3 regions of the Janthinobacterium sp. BJB446 genome follow, and region 2 is predicted to be linked to each of the others. Evidence: predicted binding sites of a transcription regulator. Region 2 holds the regulator's gene; each other region holds the start of a gene.
The links. Region 2 encodes FNR, which switches genes on or off when oxygen is low (the NO sensors DNR and NnrR bind a similar motif). Its sites were predicted from a motif close to TTGATNNNNATCAA; they were not measured.

Region 1 (9,793 bases), on a different contig from region 2:
GCTGGCCTTGCTGGCAGGCACAGCCTGCGTGCTGGCCTTGCGCCATTATCCGCTGGGCCACGGCTGGCCCGGCCTGCTGTTTGCCGCCCTGCTGCCCGCGTATTTCCTGCTGCTGTGCTGGCGCCCCGCCAGCTGGCTGTTCTGCGTGCCCGCCCTGCTGCCCGTGCTGGACCTGGCGCCGTGGACGGGCTGGTTCTTCCTCGAAGAAATCGACGTGCTGCTGTTGCTGACGGTAGCTTGCGGCTACTGGCGTCTGGGCAGGCCGGCCCGGGGCGCAGCGGCGCGCCTCTCGCCGGCCACCCGTGCCTGTTTGCTGCTGTGCAGCCTGGCCTGGCTGGCGGCGCTGCTGCGCGGCGTCCTGCCGCTGCAGCACCTCGAACTGAATGCCTGGGATAACTACCTGAGTCCCTATAACAGCTTGCGGCTCGGTAAAGCCTGGGCCTGGAGCATGCTGCTGCTGCCGATGCTGCTGCGCGACGCGGACCCTCCCGCCTTGCGCCGCTATGCGCTGCCGGGCATGCTGGCCGGGCTGGCCATGGTATCCCTGTTCGCGCTATGGGAACGGGCCGTGTTTCCCGGCCTGCTGAACCTGTCCAGCGATTACCGCATCACGGCGCCGTTTTCCGCCATGCACACGGGCGGCGCGGCGCTGGACGGCTACCTGGCCCTGAACTTGCCGTTTGCCGCACTGTGGCTGGCGCGCGCCCGCAGCCGCTGGCAGGCGGCGCTGGCCATGCTGCTGCTGGCCCTGGCCCTGCACGCGGCCTGCACCACCTTTTCACGGGGCCTGTACGCGGCCCTGGCAGCGGCCATGCTGCTGGCATTCTGGCAAGTCCTGCGGACGGCGCCCGGCGCGGCGCGACCACCGCAAGGCCAGCGGCCCGTGCGCCAACTCTTGCTGAAGCTGCTGCTGACCGGCCTGGGCACCGTCCTGCTCGCATACATGTTCAGCATGGCCGGCTACCGGGGATTGCTTGCCGCCACCGTCCTGCTTGCTGCCAGCTTCGTGCTGGCGGCGCGGCCCTTGCCGTGGCGCCTGGCGCCGGCCAGCCTGCTGTGCGCACTGTGCCTGCAGGGCTTGCTGGCCGCCTGGTGGCCGGAGCCGGCCGGCCAGCAAACGGCCGGCTGGCTGAAAGGCCCGTATTTCCTGTTCCTGCTGGCCGCCGCGCTGCTGGCGGGCGCGTTGTGGCCCAGTGGCGCTGGGGGAAAAGGGCCAGCCAGGCTGGGCCTGGCAATGGTGGCATGGACCATGCTGGCATGCAATCTCGCCTGGATAGGCTGGCACTGGGCCGGTCCGCCGGCACTGCTGCCGGCCGGCCTGGTCGTGCTGCTGGCCATGCTGATGCTGTGCAACGGACGCTTGCGCCCACCGCTGTGGCGGCTGGACCGGGTCAGCCTGAGCATCGCGGGCGCGGCCGGCATCCTGCTGCTGCTGGCCATTCCCGTCTCGGCCAGCTATTACGCCACCGAACGTTTCGCCACCACCGCCTTCGACATGCAAGGCCGCTTGCGCCATTGGCGGCAAGTGCTGGCCATGCAGCCGTCCGCTTGGGACGACCGCCTGTTCGGCATGGGCATGGGCAGCTTTCCCGCCACCTATTACTGGCACAATCCCCAGCGCGAGGTGCCGGCCAGCATCGCCTATGCGGAAGATGGCGGAAGCGAGGAAAACCCGGGTAACCGCTATGTGCGCCTGGCCAGTCCCGGCTACAGCGCCGGCTATGGCGAACTGCTGCGCCTGCTGCAACGCCTGCACGTGCAGCCGGCCACGCGCTACACCCTGGCGCTCGATGCACGCCGGAGCGGGCCCATGCCCGTGCTGCTGGTGCGCCTGTGCCAGCGGCAATTGCTGTATGCGCAAGGCTGCGTGCATGTCCCGCTGCGCCTGCGCGCGCCATCGGCCAGCACGCCGGCCAGCACGTGGCAGCACTACGAGGTGCCGTTCGACAGCGCCTGGCTGGGCGGCGGAGCCTGGCTGCTGCGCCCGCCAGTGCAACTGGAACTGGCGGCCAGCGGCACGGCCACCTCGTCCGTGATCGAAGTCGACAATCTGAGCTTGCGCGCGCCCGGCGGCGAGGAATTGATCGCCAATGGGCGCTTTACACAGGCCAACAATTACTGGTTTTTCAGCAGCGACCACCATCACTTGCCGTGGCACATCAAGAGCATGGCGCTGCATGTGCTGGTGGAAACGGGCTGGTGCGGCGCCCTGTCCATGCTGGCCCTGCTGGCCGTGGCCGGCCTGCGCCTGCTGCGCCAGGCCGCGCACGGCGATTCCTGCGCGCTGGCGTGCGCCGCCGCCCTGCTGGGTTTTCTCGTCGTCGGCCTGTTCGACAGCCTGCTCGACGTGCCGCGCATCGCCCTGCTGTGCTATCTGATGCTGCTGTGTGCGCTGCTGCAGCCCCCGCCACCTCCGACCGTTGAAAGCGCGCCGCCATGAAATTCCTGTCTTCCGTCCTATTGTTTTGCCTGGCCCTGGCCAGCGTGCCGTGCCGCGCCGATGCGGCGCTGGCGCAAACCATCGCGCGCGTGAAACCGTCCATCGTTGGCGTGGGCAGCCTGCAAAAGACGCGCACGCCGCCCATGAATTTGATCGGCACGGGTTTCGTGACGGGCGACGGCTTGAGCGTGCTCACTTGCGCCCATGTGATCCAGAAACTGCTTGACGCCAATCCGAACGAAATCATCGGCATACTCACGGGCCAGGGCGAGGTGGCGCAATTCCGTCCCGCCAAGGTCCAGGCGCTGGACACGGAACACGACCTGGCCTTGCTGCGCCTGGCGGGCGCGCCCCTGCCCGCCCTCGCGCTGGGCGACGCGGCCACGGTGCGCGAAGGCCAGGCCATGGCGTTTACGGGGTTTCCGCTAGGCACCTTGCTCGGTTTGCACCACGTGACGCACCGCGCCACCGTGTCATCGCTGACGCCGGTGGTCATGCCCAGCGAAAACGCGCAGCGCCTCGACGTGCGGCGCCTGGCGCAACTGCAAAAGGCGCCGTACACCGTGTTCCAGCTGGACGCGACGGCGTATCCGGGCAGCAGCGGCAGCCCCCTGTTCGATCCCGAGACCGGTCTCGTCTACGGCATCGTCAACATGGTGTACGTCAAGGGCCTCAAAGAGGCAGCCATCAGCGCGCCCAGCGGCATCACTTACGCGATTCCAGGCAGCTACATGCAGGCGATCTTGCTGAAAAACAAATGAGGTATCAGTTGCGCCCCTGCCTCAGCCGGTCGGTGATGCCAGGCTCATCCCATGTCGGAAAAAAAAAGGGGTAAAACGACCGTTCACCCCCATGCTGTTCCATCAGGCCACCGTATTTGCGGATCTGGGCCCCCATGTAATCGAGGTCCAGCCGTAGCAGCACGGCCGGCGCCCCCACGCGCGTGCACTCGCGCTCGCCGCCGAAGTCCTTGAAACCGAGCATGCGCTTGTAGAACACCACATGGCGCGGGTTGACTTCGATCACGTAATCCGTAAAGCCGTGAATATTATGGGCATAGATATAAGAAATATGAATCAACGCCGCAAACACGCGCTTGCTCACGCCCTTGTCGATGGCCAGGCGCGACGGTTCGCACAGGCGCCGGCCCTCTTCGCGCAGCACGTCGAGCTTGTCGCGGAAGTTTTCATCGGCGGGCAGGCCTGTCTCGTCATTGTCGAGGCACAGGGTCATGGTGCCGACGGTGCTGCCGGCCGTTTCCGCAAACAGCGTGATTTTATTCAGGGCATGCGCGATGCCGGGATCGACGGCATAGCCGCGCCAGCCGTACATCTTGCGGATCAGCAAACTGGCCGCCTCGCGCCGGCCGCGCGAATTGGCCATGCGGATATGAAAGCGCTGCAGGTCGAGCTCATGCTCCATGGCAGGGTCGATCTGCCCCTCGCCCACCACCAGGTCACTGAAGGTACCTGGCGTGTCGAAGGAAATAATGGGTTCATCTTCAAAGCTCATCTTGTCCTCACGTTCATCGGCCGCCGTCGAGACGGACTGAAGCCAATGCCTTGTGACAAGATAAAAACTGGAGAAGTTCCCACATCCAGCTAAAAAAACAGAAGAAATGTGCTATTCAATAGCAAAATTGCATGCTGAAATTTGCCCGCAAGTACAAAATGACAAACAAAAATGCTGTTTTGATATTGTCGAGCTTGCTATTAAAAGAAGCTTTCCGGTATCAGCAGCACGTCGCCCGGCCGCATCATGACGTTGGCGGAAATATCGCCTTCTTTCAATAGATCATCGAGGCGCACGCGCAACTGCTGCTGGTTGCCTTCGCGCATGCGGATGATGCTGGCCTTGTTGCCGGCCGCAAAATCGGTAATGCCACCCACGGCGATGAGCACGTCCATCAACGACATGCCCAGCCGGTATGGCAGCGCCTGCGGCTTGGCCGCCTCGCCGATGACGCGGATCTGCTCGCCATACGGGCCCGAAAAATTGGTGACGATGACCGTCACCACGGGCTGCTGGATGAACTTGCTCAACGCTTGCTCGATGTCGCGCGCGAGCTGGGTCGAGGTCTTGCCGCTGGCGGGCAAATCCTCGACCAGCGGCGTGGTGATCTTGCCGTCCGGCCGCACGGCCACCGTCAGCGACACTTCCGGATTGCGCCAGACGATGATGTTGACGGAGTCGCCCGGTCCGATCAGGTAATCGTGCATGGGCGCGCTGTCGTCGGTCGGTGTCAGCGGATGGCGCGTGCGGCAGGCACCGAGCAGGCTGGCAGCGCCCGCCAGAACCAGCGTGTTGCAGACAAATGCACGGCGAAACGGATTCATGCGGAGCCTCTTCGAGTCGATGACGCATCCATGGCCGGCCCCGCAGAACCAGCCTGGGCCGCGAACTTCCTATGATTATTAAAACTTGGCAAGAGAACCTTGAGGCGTATCAAGAAGCAATCATCTTGGGAAATCTTGCCTCACAGCCGCCCTATACTTTGCTTACCCAACAGGCAAGCATTTCTCGCAAGATGCCGTCGTTGTCCGCGCCGCCACCCCATCTACCGTGCAGCACCGTCACCTGAAGGAAGCGACATGGAAGAATTGATACAGCAACTGCTTTCCAGCCTGAAAGGTATCTGGAAGTACCGCTGGCATGCGGTGCTGGTGGCGTGGCTGGTGGCCATCGCCGGCTTCATCAGGGTGATCACCCTGCCCGACGACTTCCAGACGTCGGCGCGCGTGTTTGTCGATACGCAAACCATCCTCAAGCCGCTGATGGCCGGCATGACCAGCGTGCCGAACACGGAACAGCAGGTGGCCATCATGAGCCGCACCCTGCTCAGCCGGCCGAACGTGGAGCGCGTCATGCGCATGGTCGACCTCGACCTGGATTCGAAGACCGTGCGCGAGCACGAGGCCCAGCTCGACGACTTGATGAGCCGCATCAAGATCACCGGCACCAACGCGTATGACATCTACACCATCAGCTACAGCGGGCGCGACCCGAAGCTGGTGCGCGATGTGGTGCAAAGCCTGCTGACCATCTTTGTCGAAGGCAGTTTCCAGGGAAAGAAAGGGGATACGCAGAAGGCGGTGCAATTCATCGACGAGCAGATCAAGAATTACGAGGACAAGCTGAGCGCGGCGGAAAACCTGGTGAAGGAATTCAAGATCCGCAACAACCTGCTGCTGCCGCGCCAGGGCATCGATTATGGCAGCCAGCTGCTGATGTCGTCCGATAGCCTGAACAATGCCAAGCTGGAACTGGTCGAGGCGGAACAATCGCGCAAGGCCATCCAGAGCCAGATCGAGGGCGACGAGCCCGTGCTCGACCTGGAGCCGAACGCTTCGGCCATCACGAATCCCGAACTCGACGAGCGCATCGCGTCGATCAACAAGAACCTCGACAGCCTGCGCATGCAATTTACGGAATTGCATCCCGACATCATCGCCTCGAAGCGCCTGGTGGCCCAGCTGGAAGAACGCAAGATCGAGGAAAGCAAGCTGAAAACGGCGGCCGGCGACCCGGGCAAGAACTACAGCCCCATGCTGCAGCAGCTGAAGGTGGCGTTGACGGACGCGGATGCCAAGGTGGCCGCCATCAAGGCCCGCGTGCAGGAATACAGCGCGCGCAATGAGCGCTTGCTGGCGCAGAGCAATGCCGTGCCCGAGGTGGAGTCGCAGCTGGCGCAGCTCAACCGCGACTACATCATCAACAAGGAAAACTATGAAAAGCTGATCGGCCGGCGCGAAGCGGCCAAGCTGTCGGGCGAACTCAGTTCCACCACCGAGATGATGGCCTTCAAGATCATCGACCCGCCCACGGTGCAATATGCGCCCGTCGGCCCGAACCGTCCGCTGCTGTTCAGCGCGGCGCTGGGCGCGGCCCTGGTGGCCGGCGTCGCCACGGCCCTCCTGATCAGCCAGGTGCGCCCTACCTTCCTCAGTCCCGCCGAACTGCGCGATGCCACGGGCTTGAACGTGCTGGGCACGGTATCGATGAACTGGACGGCGCTGCAGCAGGTGCGCCGCCGCCGCGCCCGCTATGGCTTTGGCGCCTGCCTGGGCAGCCTGTTCGTGCTGTACGGCGGGGTCATGACGGCCGCGCTGCTGAAATTCTAGATCCAGGGGAGCGACGATGAGCAGCAAGGACAGCGGCAAGCAGGAACCCACGATCCTGGGCGTGGCCGAGGCCGGCGTGCCGTATGGCGTCGAGGGCGGGGAAGGCGCGGACACGGCCCGGTCGCCCCAGTACCGTCCCCTGAACCTGGCCCGGCTGGCCGAGCAAGGCATGCTCACGCACGATGGCGGGCGCAGCTCGGTGGCCGAGGATTTCCGCATCATCAAGCGCCCGCTGCTGCGCCAGGCGCGCGCCAGCGGCGCCGAGGCCATCCGCCACGGCAACCTGATCGTCGTCACCAGCGCCATGCCGGGCGAAGGCAAGACGTATTGCGCCATCAACCTGGCCATGAGCATCGCCATGGAAATGGATATCACGGTGCTGCTGGTCGATGCCGACGTGGCGCGCCCGTCCGTGCTGAAAGTGCTGGGCCTGGCGCCGGAACCGGGATTGATGGACGTGCTGCTCGACCCGCAACTGGCGATGGCCGACGTGATCCTGAAAACCAACGTTGCCAACCTGAGCATCCTGCCAGCCGGGCGCAGCAACAAGCACGCGACGGAATTGCTGGCCAGCCGCGCCATGAGCCGGTTGCTGGCCGAGATCGCCAGCCGCTATGGAGACCGCATCGTCGTCTTCGACTCGCCGCCCCTGCTGATCACCAGCGAGGCGCACGCGCTGGTGGGGCAGATGGGACAAGTGGTGATGGTGGTCGAGGCGGAAACGACGACCCAGCACGCCGTCAAGGAGGCGCTGCGCCAGATCGAGTCGTGCGAACACATTCATTTGATCTACAACAAGACCAAATCGTTCCCCGGCAACGACTACTACGGCTATGGCCATTACGACTAGCCGCGGGGTTTCGCTACCGCTACCGCCCCCGCTGCTGCTGCCCTTGCTATCCCTGCTGCTGCCCCTGCCGGCCGGCGCCGTCGACTGGCTGGTGAAACCGTCGCTGCGCCTGCGCGAAAGCTATACGGACAACGTCTTGCGCGCACCGCCCGGCCAGACGCAATCGGACTTCATCACGGAGATCGCACCCGCCATCGCCCTTATCGGCACGGGTCCCCGCCTGCGCGTGCACCTCGATTACAGCTGGCACAAATACCTGTCCGGACAACGTGCCGATACGGACAACCACGAACTGGCCGCCTCGGCGGACGCCGAGCTGATCAAGGACTGGTTCTTCATCGATGCGAACGCCAGCGTGAGCCGGCGCAACATCTCGCCGTTCGGCCCGCAATTGATCGACGACCTGCCCGGCACGGACAATGCCAGCACCGTGCGCACCACCGGCATCAGCCCCTACCTGCGCCACCGTTTCCGCGGCCTGGCGACGGCCGAGCTGCGCTACACGCGCAACACGGTCGACAGTGGCGGCGCACTGCTGTCCGTGCACAGCGATGAAATGGAGTTACTGCTCAGCGGCGAGCCGCGCGCCAACGGCTGGACCTGGAACGCCAGCCACGACGTGCGCCGCACGCAGGACAGCAAGCTGGCCCCCGTGCGCATGCAGCGCAGCAGCGTGGGCCTGCGCTATCCGTTCAGCAGCAAATGGGCGGCCACGGCCAGCGGCGGCATGGAAAAGGAAGGCTATCTGTCAAACACCGGCAAGGCGCCGGCAGGCCGCTTCTGGTCGCTGGGCGGCGTGTGGACGCCGTCGCCGCGCACCAGCGTGGCCTTCAGCACGGGCAAGCGCTTCTTTGGCCACACCTACAGCCTGGACGCCACTTTCCTGCAGCGCCATACCAACTGGCAACTCAATTACAGCGAAAACATCACCACCATGCCCACGCAATTTTCGCGCCTGGGCGACCGCGACGCAGGCCGGCTGCTCGATCAATTGTGGCGCGGCATCTTTCCCAACGCACGCGACCGGCGCTTGCGCATCGATGCCTTCCTGCGCTATGCCAACAGCCTGGGGCCGGAACGGGGCGCCATCAATTACTTCAGCCACCGCTATTTCCTGCAAAAACAGCTGAAGCTGACGATGGCGCGCGCCACGGCGAAAAGCACGATGATCGCTGGCGTCACGGCCGTCGACCGCACGGCGCAAACGGCCAGCGGCATCGACAGCGGCTTGCTGCCCGGCGTGGAGTTCGGCAGCGAAGACCGCACGCGCCAGATCGGCGGCAACGTGGGCTGGAGCTGGCAAGCCAGCTCGCGCACCAGCGTGAATGTCAATGCCGGCTACGCCAGCGTGCGCTCGCTGAGCGTGCCCCGGCGCGACAACAACATCACCCTGACGGCCGGCTACACGCGCATCCTGCAGCCGGACATGACGGCCAGCATCGACGTGCGGCACACGCGGCACGCCAGCAACCACGGCGGCGACTACCGCGAAAACGGCGTCAGCGCCACGCTCACCATGCATTTCTAAGGAGGCCGCAGCATGTCCGACCCGTCTCTTGTGTCCGCCGCGCCGGCGCACCTGCTGTGCGTGGTGGCCGCGCGCCCCAACCTGATGAAGATGGCGCCCATCCTGGCGGCCCTGGCCCGCCAGGCGCCTGCCGTGCGCGTGACCTTGCTGCATACGGGCCAGCACTACGACACGGCCATGAATGGGCAGCTGTTTATCGACCTGGACCTGCGTCCGCCCGACATCAGCCTCGACGTCGGCTCCGGCAACCACGCGCAGCAGACGGCCGAGATCATGCGCCGCTTCGATGCCGTGCTCGATGCGCAGCCGTCGCTGGCGCCCCATGCCGTGCTGGTGGTGGGCGACGTCAATTCCACCCTGGCGTGCGCGCTGGTGGCGGCCAAGCGCGGCACGCCCGTGATCCACGTCGAGGCGGGCCTGCGCAGCGGCGACCGGCGCATGCCCGAGGAAATCAACCGCGTGCTGACGGACCAGTTATCAAGCCTGCTGCTGACCAGCGAGGAAGGCGCGCGCGCCAACCTGCTGCGCGAAGGCATCGCCCCCGAACGCATCCATTTTGCGGGCAACGTCATGATCGACAGCCTGCGGCAGCAATTGCCGCGCGCAGTCAAGCCCGCCGCCACCCTGCGCGCCCACGGCCACGCCTGCCCGCCCGCGTATGGCCTGCTGACCCTGCACCGGCCGTCGAACGTGGATGAGCCGCGGCAACTGGAAGCGTTGCTGCAGGCGCTGGGGCAACTGTCAACCCGGCTGCCGCTGCTGTTCCCCATCCACCCGCGCACCCTGGCCGGCTTGCGTCTGGCGGGCCTGGAGCCACTGCTGGCGCGGCAGGCCATCATCTGCCTGCCGCCGCT
Region 2 (9,793 bases):
CACCCTGGGCGTCTGGCTGCAGGACAGCTTCGGCATCAACCTGATTTTTACCTGGCAGGGCGCCGTGATCGCTTCCACCGTGGTCGCCTTTCCCCTCGTCTTCAAGCCGGCGCGCGCCGCCTTCGAAGCCGTCGATGGCCAACTGGAGCAGGCGGCCCGCGTGCTGGGCATTTCGGAACTGGCGATCTTTTTCCGCGTGACCTTGCCGCTGGCCTGGCGCGGCATCCTGGCCGGCGTGCTGCTGGGCTTCGTGCGCGCGCTGGGCGAATTCGGCGCCACCCTGATGGTGGCCGGCAGCATCCCCGGCAAGACGCAAACCCTGTCGGTGGCCGTGTATGAAGCCGTGCAGGCGGGCCAGGATGACGTGGCCAATACGCTGGTCCTGATTATCTCCTTTGTCTGCATCGTGGTGCTGTTGTCGGCTGGCCGCCTGGCGCCCGGGCGCATCGCGCACAAATGACGGCTATGATGACGCCTATGCAACTCGACCTCGACATTCGCGCCACCTTGCGCTCCGGCAAACGCCGCTTCGACATGCAAGTGCAATGCACGTCCGATAGCCAGCGCATCGCCATGTATGGCCCGTCCGGCGCCGGCAAGAGCATGACCCTGAAAGCCATTGCCGGACTCTTCACGCCTGACGCGGGCCATATCCGCCTGAACGGGCGCACCCTGTTCGATGCCGCCGCCGGCATCAACCTGCCGCCGCAGCAGCGCAATGTCGCCTACCTGTTCCAGGATTACGCGCTGTTCCCGCACCTGACGGTGCGCCAGAACGTGGGATTTGGCCTGGCGCGGGGCTGGTTCAATCCGCGCGCGCGCGAAAAATTGCAGAAGGTCGAGCATTGGCTTGACGCCTTCCACTTGCAGGAACTGGCGCACCAGTTTCCCGACGAGTTGTCCGGAGGCCAGCGCCAACGGGTGGCGCTGGCGAGGGCGCTTGTGGCAGAGCCGGCCGCGCTGCTGCTCGACGAGCCGTTTGCCGCCCTCGATCCGGCCCTGCGTGTCAAAATGCGTTTGGAACTGAGCCAATGGCAGCAGCGCCTGGACGTGCCCATGATCCTGATCACACACGATCCGGAAGATGCGCGCATCCTGGGCGAGCATGTGCTGTACTTGCGCGACGGACAGATCGATAACAGGGAAGAACACATGGCATTGGGTGAACGCATTGGATAAATCAGCGGCAGCGGAAATCGGCTTGCAAGGCTCGGTATGGATGACGGTGGGCGGAGAAAACCTGGGCGGTGCCGGCCGGGTGGAATTGCTGGGCGCTATCGCCGAATGTGGCTCCATCACGCAGGCGGCCAAGCTTGTGAAGATGAGCTACAAGGCGGCCTGGGACGCCATCGACGCGATGAACAACCTGGCCGGCGAGCCGCTGGTCGAGCGCCTGACGGGCGGCAAGGGCGGCGGCGGCACGCGGCTGACGCAGCGGGGGCGCCAGCTGGTCGACAATTTCCGCATCATCGAGCGTGAGCATGCCCGCTACCTGCGCCAGCTGGGCAGCCAGGCGGAAGGTATCGCCGACGATCTTTTACTCATACGGAGAATGGCCATGAAAACCACGGCACGCAATCAATTCCTGGGCAAGGTGGCCGAACTGAAACAGGGCGCCGTCAACGACGAAGTCACCCTGGAATTGCCCGGCGGCCAGCAGATCGTCGCCATCGTCACGCAAGGCAGCAGCGCAAGCCTGGGCCTGGTGCCGGGCGCGGAAGCGTTTGCGCTGATCAAGGCCTCGTCCATCATCCTTGTGGCGGACAGCGAAGGCGCGCGCTTTTCCGCGCGCAACCAGCTGGCCGGCACCGTCACGCGGGTGCAGACGGGTGCCGTCAACACGGAAGTGGTGCTGGACTTGCCGCGCGGCGGCACGATTGCGGCCATCATCACCAACCAGAGCAGCACCGACCTGGGCATCGCCATCGGCAGCAGCGTGACGGCGATCTTCAAGGCATCCAGCGTGATTCTGGGCGTGCCCGCCTAAACCCAAAGCAAGGACTGGGGTCCTACCCTGAGGGTACGACCCCGGCCTTTATCTCTTGGGTTCAAACGAGCTTAATCCTTCAGCCTGGACAACCAATCCGTCGCCGCCGCCAGCGCCTGCTCCAGTTCCTGCGCCGTGTGCGCCAGCAGCGCCGGCACATCGTCCAGGCGGCCCGCGTCGATGGCTTCCTCGGTGGCGAACGCGGCGCGGATCAGGCGTTTCGTGCCCAGGGTGCCCACGGAGCCGCGCACGCCGTGCAGGATGCGCGCCACGTCGCTGTGGCGGCCCGATTGCAACGCTGTTTCGGCGTCGCGCACGGGCGTCATGCCCTTGTTCAGCGCGTCTTCCACCATGCGCCGCAGCACGCCGCGCCCCTTCGCGTCGCGTCCCATCACGCGCATCAGAGGCGCCATGGAAAACACTTCTTCATCGGCGACGCGTACCGGCTCGGCCGCCTGCACTTGCGGGCGCTTGGGCAGGTGGCGCAGGATGACTTCCATCATCTCTTCCACCACCACGGGCTTGGCGATGAAGTCGCTGATGCCGGCCGTCATGCAGCGCTCGCGCTCGGACGCCAGCACGCCGGCCGTCATGGCGATCACGGGCAGGTTCAGGCGCAGTTCCGTGCGGATGATGTGGGTGGCGCTGAAACCGTCCATGACGGGCATCTGCATGTCCATCAGCACGATGTCGTAGCGCAGCGCTTCCGTGCGCAGCCGTTCCACGGCTTGCAAGCCGTCGCCCACCACGTCCAGGGTGGCGCCCATGTGTTCGAGGATGCCGCGCGCCACGGCCTGGTTCAAATGATTGTCTTCCACCAGCAGGAAATGCACGCCGGCCAGTTCCGTGCCCAGCGGCTGGTGCAGGATGCGCTGCTCGCCGCCGTCATTCTTGGCGATCAGCGCCTGGTGCAGGGCATCGAACAGGCTGGAGCCCGTGATCGGCTTCATCAGCACGACATCGGCCTCGGCCGCACTGGAGATTTCCTCCAGGTGGTTGCGGGCGAAGGCGTTGACCATCACCACGATGGGCTGGCGCTGGCCGCTGGCCGCCTGGCGGATGGCCTTGGCCGTGGCCAGTCCGTCCATCACGGGCATGTGCCAGTCGGCCAGCACCACATCATACGGCTGCTGCTGCGCCAGGCGTTCGCGGTACAGTTCGATGGCGGCAAAGCCGGAGTCCACTTCGTCGGCCAGCCAGCCCCACGCCTCGATCAGCTTGACGATCAGTTCGCGCGTGGTGCGGTTGTCGTCGGCCACCAGCAGGCGCAGCTGGCCCAGGGCCGGCGTGCGCCGCGTTTCGGCCGGCTGCGCCAGCATCTCGAAGGGCACGCTGAACCAGAAGCGGCTGCCCTTGCCTTCGCTGCTGGCGACGGCGATGTCGCCGCCCATCATGTGGATCAGCTGCTTGCTGATGGCCAGGCCCAGGCCCGTGCCGCCGAAGCGCCGCGTGATGCTCTGGTCGCCCTGCGAAAACGCGGCAAACAGCTGCTGTTGCTGCAGTTCCGTCATGCCGATGCCCGTGTCGCGCACTTCGAAGCGCAGCCAGGCGCGCCCGTTTTCGCTTTCGGCCAGGCTGACGGCCACCACCACTTCGCCGCTCTCGGTAAACTTGATGGCGTTGCCGGCCAGGTTGACGAGAATTTGCTGCAGGCGCTGGGCGTCGCCCACGAGGCGCCGCGGCACGTCGGGCTCGACGGCGATGGCCAGTTCCAGCTCCTTTTCGCCCGCATTCATGGTCATCGTCGTGGCCAGGGTATTCATGACTTCATCGAGGTCGAATTCGACGGGCGACAATTCCATGCGGCGCGCCTCGATCTTCGAATAGTCGAGCACATCGTTGAGGATGCCCAGCAGCGACTGGCCCGCCACTCTGACCATGGTCAGGTACTTGCGCTGTTCCGTGTCGAGCCTGGTATTGCCCAGCAAATACACCATGCCCAGCACGGCATTGAGGGGCGTGCGGATTTCATGGCTCATGTTGGCCACGAAATCGCTCTTCGCGCGGTTGGCCGCCTCGGCCCGGTCGCGTTCCTGCTCCAGCTCCGCCGCGCGCGCTTCGAGTTCCTGCTGCAGGCGGTCGCGTTCGCTCATCAGGCCATTGAACGCTTCCGTCAGTTCGCCGATCTCGTCGCGCTGCTGTACCGGCACGGGGGTGAAACGGCTGCCGCTGGTGCGCAGGGCCAGCAGGGTGTCGCGCAGGCGCACCAGCGGCGACAGCAGGCGCACGGTAACCAAGCCCAGAACAAAGGCGGCCAGCAGCGAAGCGAGGATGCTCCACAGCACCAGCCGGTACAGTACGCCGTCGAACGGTTCGAAGGCATCCTCGACGGGCAGCGAGGCGGCCAGCAGCCAGTTCACGGATTTCAGGCGCTTGAAGCTGTTGACGGCCGTGATGCCGCGGCTGTTGGTGCTGACCATGCTGCCTTCGCCATCCTCCTTCAGCAGCTGGGTGGTCGTCAGGTTGGCGTTCGGCTTGCGCGGCTGCAGCAAACGGCTGGTATCGGGGTGCAGCACATAGCGCGGCACGGCGCCGCGCGTGAGGATGAAGTAATAGCCGCTCTTGCCGATCTTTTCCGAGCGCAGGCGGCCCAGCAGATTGTCCTTGTACAGGCGCAGCACGCCGATCACCACGCCGGCCACCTGGCCATCGGCGGCCAGCACGGGCGCCACCATCTGCACGATGGGCATGCCGCTCGACTTGCCCAGCATCGGCTCGGTAATCATGGGCTGGCGCGTGCGCAGGACGGTCTGGAAGTACTCGCGCTCGGCGACGTTGATGCCGGCGCGCCCCGTCACTTCCGGCATGTCGGCCACGATGGCGCCATGCGCGTCGAGCACCAGCACGTCGTCGAACAGCACCAGCATCGAGCGGCGCGCATAGTATTCGCGCAGTTTGGCGGGCTGGGCGATCAGTTCCGGCGGCTGCTGCCTGGCCGTCAGGGTGACAATCTGCAGCAGCATGCCCAGCTTGTCGTCGAGCTCGGCAGCGGTGCGGCTGATCAGGGATGACTGCTGGCTCAGCAGTACTCGGGTGAAGTCGTCGCGCATGTGCTGCACCTGGATCATGGTGACCAGCGCGATCATGGCGATCGAGGTCAGGCTGGTGGCCAGCGCGACTTTTGCTTTAATGCCGAGAGGCTTCATGATTTCCTTTTCAGTGCCGGGCGGCACAGGCGGCAGATAATGCTGTCAGGAATTTTCCTATCAATACCCCAGCTTGGCAAGCGCCGCCGCGCAAATTGCCCGCCCCGTATGGGCTTTTGACGATGTTGCCATATAATTAAAGGCTGGACGTCGTTTATTCGCCGAATTTACGGTGAAATTGGCATACGGCAACCCTGTATGCAGCTGTATGCAGTAAACTTGTTGTTGCATTTTCTAAAAGGTACCGACATGACTGAAGCGCTACTCACTCCCACCTTGCCCACCGTGAACGTGGAGGCGTTGCGTGCACGATGCTCGACCTGCAGCATGCATCAATTGTGCCTGCCGATGGGCCTTGATGTGGGCGACATGGATAGGCTGGACCAGATCATCGGCCGCCGCCGCAAGATCGTGCGCGGGGCCTCGCTGTTCCGCATCGGCGACTCGTTCCAGAACCTGTACGCGATCCGCCTGGGGCACTTCAAGACCTACCAGATCAATCCGGGTGGCGAAGAGCAGGTGACGGGTTTCCAGATGGCGGGTGAACTGCTGGGCATGGATGCCATCAGCGCCGACCGCCACCACTGTAATGCCGTGGCGCTGGAAGACAGCGAAGTGTGTGAAATTCCGTTTTCCAGCCTGGAACAATTGCTGGGCAATATGCCGACCCTGCTGCGTCATTTCCACCGCATGATGAGCCAGGAAATCACGCGCGAGCAAAGCGTCATGCTATTGCTGGGCAATATGCAGGCGACCCAGCGTTTTGCCGCCTTCATCGTCAACCTGGCGTCGCGCTATGAAGCACGCGGCTATTCGGGCAGCAATTTCCAGCTGCGCATGTCGCGCGAGGAAATCGGCAACTACCTGGGCCTGACCATCGAAAGCGTCAGCCGCTTATTGTCGAAATTCAAGAAAGAAGGCTGGCTGCGCGTCTCGAACCGCGAGATCGAAATCCTGCAGCCGGCCAAGTTGAAAGCGATTACGGCCGGTACGGACGTCTGCAAATAAGACTTACAGTTCTTCATCCGCGTGCAGCGCGATGCTGCGTTGCAGGGGCCAGGTCCAGATGCCGGACAGGCGCCACTCGCGTTTGTCGTTTTCCACCAGCACTTGCCAGCGGCTGCGCTCGAGCATCGGCAGTGCCACGGAAAAATTGCCGGCCGCATCGGGCTGCACCAGCAGCTTGATATCCTTTTCCGGCAGGGTCGCATGCGCCAGGTGCAGCAGCAAAGGCGCCTGATAAGCCTTGCCGAAGCTGTGCACGGAACCACTGAGGCGCGCTGCAGCCACGTCATATGACAGGCGCGTATCCATGGCCAGGTCGCTGGCGATCGTGTCGCGCTTCAAATCCTGGTTGATCGCCTTGCCCTGCTTGTAATAATCGCCCACCACCAGCGCATCGGGCTGCGTAAATGCGATATAGCCCATGAAGCTGCCGACGACCACGGACAGGCCGGGACCGATCATCAGCAGCCATGGCCAGCGATGCTTGTACCACGGTGCAACGGGTGCTTGCAGTTTCAGACTGTCGGACATGATATTTCTCCTGTTTAATCAGCCAGTCCCCGCATGGGGACCGGCCTTCCTGCAACTTCGTGGCGGCGGCGAGGGCACCCGGTCCCCGTCCGCCTTTCCTTGTTAACGTGGCACGATGAATACCGCGCTTTCACGCACATGCAGCGATGGATCGTCCAGCGATTGCAATTCGATCGCAATCTTGTTCGAGCCCTTCTCGCCGACGCCGTGCGGCACGCGCAGGCGGATCGGCCAGCCCAGCGTTTCCGTTGGCTGCAAGGTCACTTCTTCGCGCGTCAGCAAGGTCAGGCCCGGCAAGCCGGAAGCGCTGATTTTAAAATGCTGGCTTTGCTCGGACGTATTCATGATCTGCAGGCGGTAGACGTTTTCGATCATGCCGTCCTCCACTTCGCGTCCCATCGAACCGCGGTCGCGGATCACGTCCATTTTCAGGGGCGTGCGCAGGGCCAGCGAGGTACACACGGCGATGATGATCAGGGCCAGGATGGAAGTGTAGATCAAGACGCGCGGGCGCATGGCGCGCTGGCGTATCTGCTTCGAATTGAAGTTGTTTTCCATCGCATGGTCGGTGCTGTAGCGTATCAGGCCGCGCGGCCGCTCGACCTTGTCCATCACGCTGTTGCAGGCATCGACGCAGGCGGCGCAGCCGATGCATTCATACTGCAGGCCGTTGCGGATATCGATGCCGGTCGGACACACCTGCACGCACAGGGTACAGTCGATGCAATCGCCCAGCTTGTCGTTGTTGCCGGCCTTCTTGCTCATGGCGCCACGCGGTTCGCCGCGCTTGGCATCGTAGGTGATGATCAGCGTGTCCTGGTCGAACATGGCGCTCTGGAAGCGCGCGTAGGGGCACATGTATTTGCACACTTGCTCGCGCAGCCAGCCCGCGTTGCCGTAGGTTGCCAGGCTGTAGAACAAGACCCAGAACCATTCCCAGGGACCGAAATTGAGGGTGGTCACCGACTGCGCCAGTTCCTTGATCGGCGTGAAGTAGCCGACAAAGGTAAAACCCGTCCACAGGGCGATGGCGCCCCATACCAGGTGCTTGGCCGTCTTCTTGAACGCCTTGCGCACGGAGGGGCCCTGCTTGTCGAGAGCCATGCGCGCGCTGCGCGTGCCCTCGATGCGGCGTTCGACCCACAGGAAAATTTCCGTGTATACCGTTTGCGGGCAGGAGAACCCGCACCACACCCGCCCGGCAATGGCCGTGACGAGGAACAACAAATACGCACAGATGATCAGCAGGGCCGCCAGATAGATGAAATCCTGGGGCCACAGCACGACGCCGAAAATGTAGAACTTGCGCGTGGTCAAATCGAACAGCAGGGCTTGCCTGCCATTCCAGGTCAACCACGGCAAGCCGTAGAACGCCAGCTGGGTAAGCCATACGCATACCCATCGCCAGGTAGCGTAGCGTCCTTTGGCCTCGCGAGGGTAGATTTGCTCGCGGGCCGCATACATCTTGATGACTTGAGGTTCCATTTTTACTTTGCGGGTGCCTGCGGATTCGACAGGCTCCAGACATACGCCGACAGCACGTGTACCTTGGATTCGCCGAGGAAATCGCTGAAGGCCGGCATGGTGTTGCTGCGTCCCTTGCGTACGGTTTCCATGATGGTATCGGCGCTGCCGCCGTACAGCCAGGTCTTGTCCGTCAGGTTCGGCGCGCCGAGCATCTGGTTACCCTTGGCATCGGCGCCATGACAGGCCATGCAGGCGCCAAACTTGGCCTTGCCCAGCACGGACTTGACGGGATCCGAGGTCGAGCCGGACAGGCTCAGCACATAATGGGCCACGTTCTCGACATCCTTTTCGGAGCCCAGGGCGGCGCCCATCGGTGGCATCTGCCCATTGCGGCCGTGCAGGATGGTGGTCTTGATGACGTCGGGTTCGCCGCCATACAGCCAGTCCTTGTCGGTCAGGTTGGGGAAGCCCTTGTTGCCGCGTGCATCCGAACCGTGGCATTGCGCGCAGTAGGTCAGGAACAGGCGCTGGCCGATGGCTTGCGCCTGCGGATCGGCGGCCACCGTCTTCAAGTCCTGGCTCAGGTACTTGTTGAACAGGGGACCGTAGTCGGCTTCCGCCTTCTTCAGTTCTTCCTCGTACTGGCCCGTCGACTTCCAGCCCAGGCTGCCGGCATAGTTGCCCAGGCCCGGATACAGGAACAGGTACGCCAGGGAGAAGACGATGGTGATGTAGAACAACCACATCCACCAGCGCGGCATCGGCGTATTGAGTTCCTTCAAGTCCTCGTCCCAGACGTGGCCCGTGGTGCCGTCGGCGGGGGCGCCCTCGACCACTTTGATTTTCGACTGCGAGTACAGCAGCACGCCGCAGCCGATGATGCCCAGCAGGGACAGCACGATGATGTAGATATTCCAGAAGCCATTGGTAAAGTCAGCCATGGTTATGCTCCTTCGCCAGGGTCATTTCGGCTTCGGCCGGATAGTCGAGCGCATCGTCAGCGAACGGCAGGCGTGCCGCCGCGTCGAAGTCGCTGTTGCTGCGGCTGAACGTCCACCACAGGATGCCCACGAACGTCGTAAAGGAAACCACCGTCATGACGCTGCTGGCGCTGTCAAACAGGTTTTCGATTGCCATGCTAATTCCTTGTTTTGATTAATGTACCGAGGCCTTGCAGATAGGCGACCAGGGCGTCTTCTTCCGTCTTGTCCTGCAGCTGCGCGGGGCCGGCGGCGATCTCTTCATCGCTGTACGGCTGGCCCAGGCGTTTCAGGGCGCGCATCTTCGGCATGATCTCGTCAGGCACCAGCTTGGTCTTCGCCAGCCAGGGGTAGGACGGCATGTTCGACTCGGGCACCACGTCGCGCGGGTTGTTCAAGTGCGTGCGGTGCCATTCGTCGCTGTAGCGCGCGCCCACGCGGGCCAGGTCGGGGCCCGTGCGCTTGGAACCCCACTGGAACGGACGGTCGTAGACGAATTCGCCGGCGACCGAATAGTGGCCATAGCGTTCCGTTTCCGCGCGCAGCGGACGCACCATCTGCGAGTGGCAGTTGTAGCAGCCTTCGCGCACGTAAATGTCGCGGCCCGCCAGGCGCAGCGGCGAGTACGGTTTCAGGCCGGCGACCGGCTCCGTCGTACTCTTCTGGAAGAACAGGGG
Region 3 (9,793 bases), on a different contig from region 2:
GCTATCGACAAAGCGTTGTGTTTGTCAGCTGCGAAGAAGGAAGAGTATGAAGCGTTTCGGCCATTTCGTCAACCTTCTTTTTTACTACCCAGCCCCGGAAGGCTGTCCCTTTTGTGCCGCAAACCAGTGCGTCTCATCGGGGAGGCGAATCATATCAAAGACCGTCGAAGTTTGGCAAGCGCTTTTCCAGGAAAGCGTGCATGCCTTCTTTTTGCGCAGGCGTACCGAAGGCGGCCTGGAACAAACGGCGCTCGTAGGCGACGCCATCCGTCAAGGTGGTTTCAAAGGCGCGGTTGACGCAATCCTTGATCATCATGGCAACCGAAGTCGGCATGGCGGCAATGGTCTTGGCAGCAGCCAGGGTTTCTTCCAACAACTTATCGGCCGGCACCACGCGCGACACGAGGCCGATACGCTCCGCCTCGGTGGCGTCTATGGTGCGCGCCGTCAGCAACAGGTCCATGGCCTTGGCCTTGCCAATGGCGCGCGGCAGACGCTGCGTACCGCCCGCGCCTGGCGTGACGCCAACCTTGATTTCCGGCTGGCCGAATTTGGCGCTGTCGGCAGCGATCAGGAAGTCGCACATCATGGCCAGTTCGCAGCCGCCACCGAGCGCATAGCCAGCCACCGCGCCCACCACAGGTTTGCGCACGCGCAAGATATGCTCCCAGTTACGGCTGATGTAGCCCTGGGTAAAAGTGTCCGGATAGGTGTAATCGGCCATGGCGGCGATGTCAGCGCCGGCGGCAAACGCTTTTTCGCTGCCCGTGAGGACGATGCAGCCGATATTCTCGTCGGCATCGAACTTCAGCAAGGCGGCGCCCAGCTCATTCATCATGTTGTCGTTCAAGGCATTCAATGCCTTCGGGCGATTCAGGCGGATGACCGCCACTTTGTCCTGGATATCGATGATCAAGTCTTCGTATTGCATATAGTCTCCTCTGGATGAACACGGTGCAACGATTGTAGCGGCTAACGGCAGCGGCGCGGCAGGCGCGCTGCTATTATTGTGAGCCTGATCATTTTCATATCGAGCAAGATATTTTCTCCTCCCTCTTCCAGTACTGCGCCCATTACCTGCGCGGCGACGGCAGCGCCGCCAGCGTCAATTTCCGCCGCCTGTGGTTCAGCAACGGCCTCAATTGCTTCGGCGCCCAGATCACCTCGCTGGCCCTGCCCTTGTGTGCGGTACTGTTACTGCATGCGACGCCAGAACAGATGGGCGTGCTGGTTGCCTTGCAGGCGCTGCCGTTCGCCCTCTTCGGCTTGCCCGTCGGCGTGCTGCTGGACCGGCGCAGCAAGCACCCGATCATGCTGTTCAGCGAAAGCATGTCCGGCCTGGCTCTGGCCAGCGTGGCCGTGGCTTACTGGTGCGGCGTGCTGTCCATGCCGTGGTTATATATAGTGGGGTTCATCATCGGCACGGGCTTCGTCGTCGGTGGCGGCGCCGAACAGGTGTTTCTGACTTTCCTGGTGGGCCGCGACGGCTTGATCGATGCGCAATCGAAATTTGCCGCCACCGAATCGGCGTCGCGCCTGATCGGGCCCGGCCTGGCCGGCGTACTGGTGCAAGTCTTGTCAGCGCCCGTCGCCATCCTGTGCACGGCTTGCGGCTATCTGATTTCCGTCTTCAATTTGCGTGCCATGAGCGTGCGCGACCCGCGCCCCGCCCCATCCGACAAGCACGCCTTGCGCGACATCGCCGACGGCTTGCTGTTCGTCTGGCGCGAACCGCTGCTGCGCGCGCTGGCGTGGGGCGCCGGCATCTGGCACTTCCTGTTTTACGCCAGCATGGCCTTGACGGTGTTGTTCGCCACGCGCGACCTGGGCATGAGTCCTGGCGTGCTGGGCATGACGCAGATGCTGGGCGGCGCCGGCGTGCTGCTCAGCGCCTTCATCGTCAAGCCATTGACGAAGCGCTACGGCGCCGGCCGCACCATCCTGATCGGCCTGGCATCGACCTCGCTCTGCTTTGCCCTGACGCCAACGATTCCCGCCGCGCTGTTCGGCAGCGCGGCCGCCAGCGCCGTCGCGTATGCCATATTGATGTTCTTTTTCGATTGCGGCGTGATGCTGTTCTTTATTCCCTACCTGGGTTTGCGCCAGAAAGTCACGCCCGATCCCATGCTGGGCCGCATGACGTCGACCATGCGCTTCCTGACGGTGGCGACGGCGCCGCTGGGCGCGCTGGCCGCCGGCTGGATCGCGGAACACTTTGGCGTGCGCAATGGCCTGGCCTGCATCGCGGCCGGCAGCATCTTGTTGACAGCCGCCATGGTGTGGGGCACGCCGCTGCGTAGCGTGCGCACCTGATGCGATGAACAGGCATACACTGCTAAAAGATTGCCTTGGCGACACTATTCACGCCAAAGCCTGTGAGGTTTGATTTATATCAAGGTTTTAATTGATGTAAATCCATAAGCTGTCTTACATCACTTGAGGAGCACGCCATGTTTAACACCATCTTATTTCCCACCGACGGCTCGCCGTTGTCCGACAAGGCCGCCGAGACCGCCCTCGCCTTCGCCCAACTGAACAAAGCCAAGCTGGTCGCCATCAGCGTGGTGCAGCCTTTCCCGTTTTCGCCGATGGCCGACGGCGGCATCGTACTCGACGCCAGCCTGTATGAACAGCAGATGCAGGAAGCGTCGCAACGCGCCATCGACAAGATCGGCGCAGCGGCAAGCGCTGCCGGTGTACCCTTCGAAGGCGTGGTGGCCGTGTCACCGAGCCCGCACGATGAAATCGTCAATGCGGCGCAGACCTATCATTGCGACATCATCCTGATGGCCTCGCATGGCCGCAAGGGCTTGAACAAGCTGTTCGTGGGCAGCGAAACGCAAAAAGTGCTGGCCCACACGCACTTGCCAGTGATGGTTCTGCGCTAAGCTGACGCCAGACCATCACCCGCCGGCGCCGCGCACCTCCTCTAGCGCGCCGGCGCCTGTTTCGGCAACAACACCCACACGGCGCCGCTCTGCTTCATGCGGCCCGCATTCTCGGCCGCTTCCGCGCCAAAGCCAAAGAAATAATCGACACGGATCGGCCCGCGAATGGCGCCGCCCGTATCCTGCGCCATCACCAGGCGCTGCATGGGGATCTCGCTATTGGCTTGCGTGGTGGACAAGAACACGGGCGCGCCCAGCGGCAAGAAACGCGAATCGATGGCTACCGAGCGCTGCGGCGTCAGCGGCACGCCCAGCGCGCCCTTCGGCCCCACTTTCGGGTCGGGCAGGCGCTCCTCCTTGAAGAAGACATAGCTGGGATTAGCGTTGAACAATTCATCCTTGCGCGTGGGATGGCCGGCGATCCACGCCTTGATGCCTTGCGCGGATGCCTGGCTCAAGGTCAGCTCGCCCTTGTCGACCAGGTAGCGGCCGATCGATTTATACGGATGGCCGTTTTGATCCGCATACGCCACGCGCACGGTTTCCTGCGTATCGGTCAACTGCACGCGCCCGGAACCCTGCACTTGCAGGAAGAAGGCCTCGACTTCGTCATCCACCCACAGCAATTCCTTGCCCGTGACGGAGGTGGCGCGCTCGATGTCGGCGCGGGTTGCGTACGGTATCACCTTCTTGCCGACCAGCTTGCCCCGCAAGCGCATGTTTTTCAATTCCGGATACACGCCGGCCAAGTCCACCGAAACCAGGTCGTCAGGCACCTTGTACAGTGGTGTCTGGTATGGACCGCCGCGCTTGCGCGCGCCGTGCAGCAACGGCTCGTAATAACCGGTCACCAGTCCAGTATTGGCGCCATCGGCGGTGATGACTTGATTGGGCACAAAGAAGGTCTCGAAAAACAGGCGGATGGCCTTGTCGCTGTCGGCATTCACCTGGCGCGCAATCGTGCACGATTCTTTCCAGTCCGGACGCTTGACCAACACGCCGCACGACGCCATGAAGGCGGGCCAGGCCGCGCGCATGTCGTCGCGGGCCCAGCCTGGCAAGGCGGCGAACTTGGCGGGCACGAAAGTGGGGGCTGCCGCATCCGTGGCATCCTTGGCGTCGGCAGGCTTGGCCGGCACCGGCCTGACGACGGTCGGCGCGATGGCGGGCGCCTTGCCGCTGGAGGCAGCGGGTGGCGTGGACGGCGTGGTGCAGGCGGAAAGAGTCAGCGCGACGCCGGCGATTGAAACGAGTAGACTACCGCGTGTAAACAGACGGCTGGTAAATGGGCTGCGTGTAAATAACATAGGGATGCGTATGTGGATCTTGATGATAGAGGCGCTGGTGGCGTTCTTCTTGCTGGCATTTATAGTCTGGTGGACCATGTATTCGGGCAAAAAGCCCGCACCGCCGGCGCGCAAGCAGCTCAGTGAAGAACAGGACGCCACCGAAAAACTGAAATAGGGGGCGCACGCCCCCGGCGTTTCCTTAATGCAGGGTGCGCGGCACCGACAGCACGAACTCGGGAATCGGCGCTTCGAACTGATGGCCGTCTTCGGCCACGCAAAAGTATTCGCCGTGCATCGAGCCTTGCGGCGTGCCCAGCATGGTGCCGCTCGTGTATTCGAACTGCTCGCCCGGCTGCAGCAGCGGCTGGTGGCCGACGGCGCCCAGGCCCCGCACCTCTTCCACCTTGTTGTTCGCATCCGTGATGACCCAGTGGCGCGAAATCAGTTGCGCGCCAGCCGTGCCCGTGTTGACGACGCGGATCGTGTAGCTGAACACGTGCCGCCCCTGGTCGGGTGCCGATTGATCGGGCAGGTATTGCGTCTTGACCGTTACCGTAAATTCATAAGTCGCCATCGTCATTCCTATTCAGACATTGCCAGTCATATTGAGTGTCGCGCGCGCCGCATTGGCCATCGCGCGATGCGTATTCTGTATTTCACCGTACTTCAATGAGGCACGGTAGCGGCGTCAGGCGTAAAATAGCGCAAATCGCATTTTCTATCCTTTGGCTACTTCACCATGACAACATTCCGTATCGCTCCCAGCATCCTGTCCGCCGACTTTGCCCGCCTGGGCGAGGAAGTGCGCAACGTCGTTACCGCCGGCGCCGACATCATCCACTTCGACGTGATGGATAACCATTACGTGCCGAACCTGACCATCGGCCCGCTGGTGTGCGAAGCGATCCGCCCGCACGTGCAAGTACCCATCGATGTGCATCTGATGGTCAAGCCTGTCGATCGCATTATCCCGGATTTCGCCAAGGCTGGCGCGAACATCATCACCTTTCACCCGGAAGCGTCGGATCACGTCGACCGTTCGCTGCAGCTGATCCGCGACAATGGCTGCAAATCGGGCCTGGTGTTCAACCCGGGCACGCCGCTGCACTACCTGGAACACGTGATGGACAAGATCGACATCATCCTGATCATGTCCGTCAACCCGGGCTTCGGCGGCCAGTCCTTCATTCCGCAAGCGCTGAAGAAGATTGCCGAAGCGCGCCGCATGATCGATGAGTCGGGCCGTGACATCATGCTGGAAGTCGATGGCGGCATCAAGATCGACAACATCGCCGCTGCCGCTGCCGCCGGCGCCGACACCTTCGTCGCCGGCTCGGCCATCTTCGGCAAGCCGGACTACAAGGCCGTCATCGACGCCATGCGCGCCGAGCTGGCCAAAGTAGCGGGCGCCTGATGCAAGCGTGCACGGTGAAAGACCACGTACTGGCCGGCGTGCGCGCCGCCATCATCGACCTCGATGGCACGATGCTCGACACCGTGCCCGATTTTCATGTCGCCATCAATGGCATGCGCGCCGAACTGGACCTGGCGCCCATCAGCGCCGAAACCATCGAACTGATGGTGGGCAAAGGCTCGGAAAACCTGATCCGCACCGTGCTGGCGCTCGACTTCGATGCGGCCGGCGTGGAACAGCGTTTCGAGCAGGCGATGGACGGTTACCAGCGCCATTACCTGGCCATCAACGGCCAGTTCAGCACCCTGTACCCGGATGTGGAAGAGGGACTGGCGGCGATGAAGGCGGCGGGCTTGCGCCTGGCCTGCGTCACCAACAAGCCGATCGCCTTCGCTCTGCCCCTGCTGAAACTGAAAAACCTGGACCAGTATTTCGAGATCGTCTACGGCGGCGATTCGCTGCCGCAGAAAAAACCGCACCCCATGCCGCTGCTGCAAGTGTGCGCGGACTTCGACTTGCCGCCCTCCAAAGTGGTGGCCATCGGCGACTCCTCGAATGACGCACAAGCGGCCAGGGCTGCGGCTTGCCCCGTACTGACGGTACCGTATGGCTACAATCACGGACACTCTATACACGATACCGATTCCGATGGTATAGTAAAGACACTGCTCGAAGCAGCCCGTTTTATTAGCATGCAAAATTAACCAGCATACTGACCAAACCCAACACCATATCGTGAACACGTTTCTCATCAAAAAACACAATGTCACCCAAACCGGCTCGATTGAGGCCTGGCTTTGGCGACGCTGGCAATCCTGGCAGGCCTAAGGGCCGAGCCGTTACGATTGCTGCCGGCTGCACACGCGTCCTTTGCGCATTTTGCGCATATTGCATGTCCCGGCAAGTTTTTTGATAACCCACCGCAGGGTTTGTGCACTATGCACACTCATACCCTGACGGCATGGAGAGAAACATGACCGAACTCGAATTCAAATCGCTGGCCCAGCAAGGCTACAACCGCATCCCCCTGATCGCGGAAGCGTTCGCCGACCTGGAAACCCCGCTCACCCTGTACCTGAAACTGGCACAGTCCCAACAAGGCGGCAAGAACACCTTCCTGCTCGAATCCGTCGTCGGCGGCGAACGCTTCGGCCGCTATTCCTTCATCGGCTTGCCCGCCACAACCGTATTGCGCAGCTACGGCAAGTGCACCGAAATCGTCAAGAACGGCAGCGTGATCGAAGAACACGAAGGCAATCCGCTCGACTTCATCGAACAGTTCCAGTCGCGCTTCAAGGTGGCCCTGCGCCCCGGCATGCCGCGCTTCTGCGGCGGCCTGGCCGGCTACTTCGGCTACGACACCGTGCGCCACATCGAGAAAAAACTGGCCGGCGGCGCGCCGAAAGATGACTTGAAGCTGCCCGACATCCAGCTGATGGTGACGGAAGAACTGGCCGTCATCGACAACCTGTCCGGCAAGCTCTACCTGATCGTCTACGCCGACACCACGCAGCCCGAATCGTTTTCGAAAGCACAGCAGCGCCTGAAGGACTTGCGCATGATGCTGCGCCGCGGTGTCGATGCACCCGTCACCAGCGCTTCCGTACGCACGGAAACTATCCGCGATTTTTCCAAGGAAGACTACCTGAAGGCCGTCGCCAAGGCGCATGAATACGTGATGGCGGGCGACCTGATGCAGGTACAGATCGGCCAGCGCATCCGCAAGCCGTATGTCGATTCGCCGCTGACACTGTACCGCGCCTTGCGTTCGCTCAATCCGTCGCCGTATATGTACTTCTATAATTTCGGCGACATGCAGATCATCGGCGCCTCGCCGGAAATCCTGGTGCGCAACGAGAAGACGGCGGACGGCGGCAAGAAAGTCACCTTGCGTCCGATTGCCGGCACCCGTCCACGCGGCGCCACGCCAGAGCGCGACGCCGAACTGTCGGCCGAGCTGCTGGCCGATCCGAAGGAGATCGCCGAGCACGTGATGCTGATCGACCTGGCGCGCAACGACATCGGCCGCATCGCCGAGACGGGCAGCGTGCACGTCACGGACCGCATGGTCATCGAGAAATACTCGCATGTGCAACACATCGTCTCGAACGTGGAAGGCAAGCTGAAAGACGGCCTGTCGAACCTGGACGTGCTGCGCGCAACCTTCCCTGCCGGCACCCTCACGGGCGCGCCGAAAGTGCGCGCCATGGAGGTAATCGACGAACTGGAAATCACCAAGCGCGGCATCTACGGCGGCGCCTGCGGCTATCTGTCGTTTGGCGGCGAAATGGACGTGGCGATCGCCATCCGCACGGGCGTGGTCAAGGACGGCATGCTGTATGTGCAGGCCGCGGCCGGCATCGTGGCCGACTCCATCCCCGAAATGGAATGGCAGGAAACCGAGAACAAGGCGCGCGCCGTACTGCGCGCCGCCGAACAAGTGCAAGATGGCCTGGATGGAGGGTTTTAAGATGCTGCTGATGATCGACAACTACGACTCCTTCACCTACAACATCGTGCAGTATTTCGGCGAGTTGGGCGAAGACGTGCGGGTCTACCGCAACGATGAAATCACAATCGCACAGATCGAGGCGCTGAACCCGGACCGCATCTGCATCTCGCCCGGCCCGAAAGCGCCGGCACAGGCGGGCATTTCGGTCGAAGTGCTCAAGCACTTCGCCGGCAAGAAGCCGATATTGGGCGTGTGCCTGGGCCACCAGGCCATCGGCGAAGCGTTTGGCGGCAAGGTCATCCGCGCCAAGCAAGTCATGCATGGCAAGACTTCCCTCATCGCGCATACGGGCGTGGGCGTTTTCAAAGGCTTGCCCAGCCCCTTCACAGTGATCCGCTACCACTCTTTGGCGATCGAACGCGCCTCGCTGCCTTCCTGCCTGGAAGTGACGGCGTGGACGGACGACGGCGAAATCATGGGCGTGCGCCACCGGGAATACGATATCGAGGGCGTGCAGTTCCACCCCGAATCGATCCTCTCGGAGCACGGCCACGCCCTGCTGAAGAATTTTCTCGAGCGCTGATTTTCCGCGCACGCCACGGCGTGCCATCAGTGTCGTCCTGCGCCATCATTGAAGAAGGAAGCATCATGCCGATCACCCCACAAGAAGCCCTGCTGCGCTGCATCGAACACCGCGAAATCTTTCACGACGAAATGCTGTACCTGTTCCGCCAGATAATGTCCGGCGAAATGTCGGCCACCATGATAGCCGCCCTCACCATGGGTTTACGCGTGAAAAAGGAAACCATCGGCGAAATCGCCGCCGCAGCGCAAGTGATGCGCGAGTTTTCCACCAAGGTGCCCATGGCCGACACCACCAACCTGCTCGACATCGTCGGCACGGGCGGCGACGGCGCGCACACTTTCAATATTTCCACCGCCTCGATGTTCGTGGCGGCGGCGGCCGGCGCGCGCGTCGCCAAGCATGGCGGGCGCAGCGTCTCGTCCTCGTCCGGCAGCGCCGACGTGCTGGACTCCCTGGGCGTCAACATCAACCTGCAGCCCGAGCAGATCGCCCAGTCGATCGCGCAGACGGGCATCGGCTTCATGTACGCGCCGAACCACCATGCGGCCATGAAGCATGCGGCGCCCGTGCGCAAGGAGCTGGGCGTGCGCACGATTTTCAATATCCTCGGTCCGCTGACGAATCCGGCCGGCGCGCCGAACATCCTGATGGGCGTGTTCCATGCCGACCTGGTCGGCATCCAGGTGCGCGTGCTGCAGCGCCTGGGCGCGCAGCACGCCATCGTCGTGTATGGCCGCGACAATATGGATGAAGTCTCGCTCGGTGCCTCTACCCTCGTCGGCGAACTGGTCAACGGCGAAATCCGCGAATATGAAATCCATCCCGAAGACTTCGGCATGTCGATGATCGCCAGCCGCAACCTGAAAGTGGCCGATGCCGCCGAATCGAAGGCCAAGATGATGGAAGCGCTGCGCGGCGAGCCAGGTGCCGCTGCCGACATCGTCGCCCTGAACGCGGGCACGGCGCTGTACGCGGCCGGCGTGGCCAGCTCGATCGAAGACGGCCTGGCGCGCGCGCGCGCCGCCGTCAGCTCGGGCGCGGCGCTTGCGAAACTCGCTCAATTCGTGCAAGTCACGCAGCAGCTGGGCACCCCGGCGCAAGCGTAAGCCACCGTCCTCCTTTATAGAATAGCGACCATCATGTCCGACATACTCGATAAAATCC

Region 1: a site for FNR is predicted at 4,876-4,889, ahead of CSQ92_RS06600 (XrtA system polysaccharide chain length determinant). Genes of this name have one in related genera too.
Region 3: a site for FNR is predicted at 2,383-2,396, ahead of CSQ92_RS28335 (universal stress protein). Genes of this name have one in related genera too.

Annotation. Positions count from the first base shown of each region.
Region 1 is NZ_PDZK01000001.1:1,504,030-1,513,822, reverse strand. It holds gene CSQ92_RS06620 (hypothetical protein) at 1-2,440, shown strand, start outside; gene CSQ92_RS06615 (S1 family peptidase) at 2,437-3,201, shown strand; gene CSQ92_RS06610 (N-acyl amino acid synthase FeeM domain-containing protein) at 3,206-3,952, opposite strand; gene CSQ92_RS06605 (XrtA/PEP-CTERM system exopolysaccharide export protein) at 4,153-4,776, opposite strand; gene CSQ92_RS06600 (XrtA system polysaccharide chain length determinant) at 5,032-6,561, shown strand; gene CSQ92_RS06595 (XrtA-associated tyrosine autokinase) at 6,578-7,411, shown strand; gene CSQ92_RS06590 (TIGR03016 family PEP-CTERM system-associated outer membrane protein) at 7,395-8,939, shown strand; gene wecB (non-hydrolyzing UDP-N-acetylglucosamine 2-epimerase) at 8,952-9,793, shown strand, end outside.
Region 2 is NZ_PDZK01000004.1:368,258-378,050, forward strand. It holds gene modB (molybdate ABC transporter permease subunit) at 1-460, shown strand, start outside; gene CSQ92_RS23730 (sulfate/molybdate ABC transporter ATP-binding protein) at 478-1,179, shown strand; gene CSQ92_RS23735 (TOBE domain-containing protein) at 1,220-1,987, shown strand; gene CSQ92_RS23740 (response regulator) at 2,059-5,133, opposite strand; gene fnr (fumarate/nitrate reduction transcriptional regulator Fnr) at 5,383-6,141, shown strand; gene CSQ92_RS23750 (FixH family protein) at 6,145-6,669, opposite strand; gene ccoG (cytochrome c oxidase accessory protein CcoG) at 6,772-8,154, opposite strand; gene ccoP (cytochrome-c oxidase, cbb3-type subunit III) at 8,157-9,077, opposite strand; gene CSQ92_RS23765 (cbb3-type cytochrome oxidase subunit 3) at 9,070-9,273, opposite strand; gene ccoO (cytochrome-c oxidase, cbb3-type subunit II) at 9,275-9,793, opposite strand, start outside.
Region 3 is NZ_PDZK01000012.1:321-10,113, forward strand. It holds gene CSQ92_RS28325 (enoyl-CoA hydratase) at 155-931, opposite strand; gene CSQ92_RS28330 (MFS transporter) at 1,120-2,313, shown strand; gene CSQ92_RS28335 (universal stress protein) at 2,451-2,888, shown strand; gene mltA (murein transglycosylase A) at 2,930-4,195, opposite strand; gene CSQ92_RS29160 (hypothetical protein) at 4,206-4,352, shown strand; gene apaG (Co2+/Mg2+ efflux protein ApaG) at 4,377-4,751, opposite strand; gene rpe (ribulose-phosphate 3-epimerase) at 4,917-5,591, shown strand; gene CSQ92_RS28355 (phosphoglycolate phosphatase) at 5,591-6,295, shown strand; gene trpE (anthranilate synthase component I) at 6,565-8,061, shown strand; gene CSQ92_RS28365 (aminodeoxychorismate/anthranilate synthase component II) at 8,063-8,626, shown strand; gene trpD (anthranilate phosphoribosyltransferase) at 8,692-9,735, shown strand; gene trpC (indole-3-glycerol phosphate synthase TrpC) at 9,769-9,793, shown strand, end outside.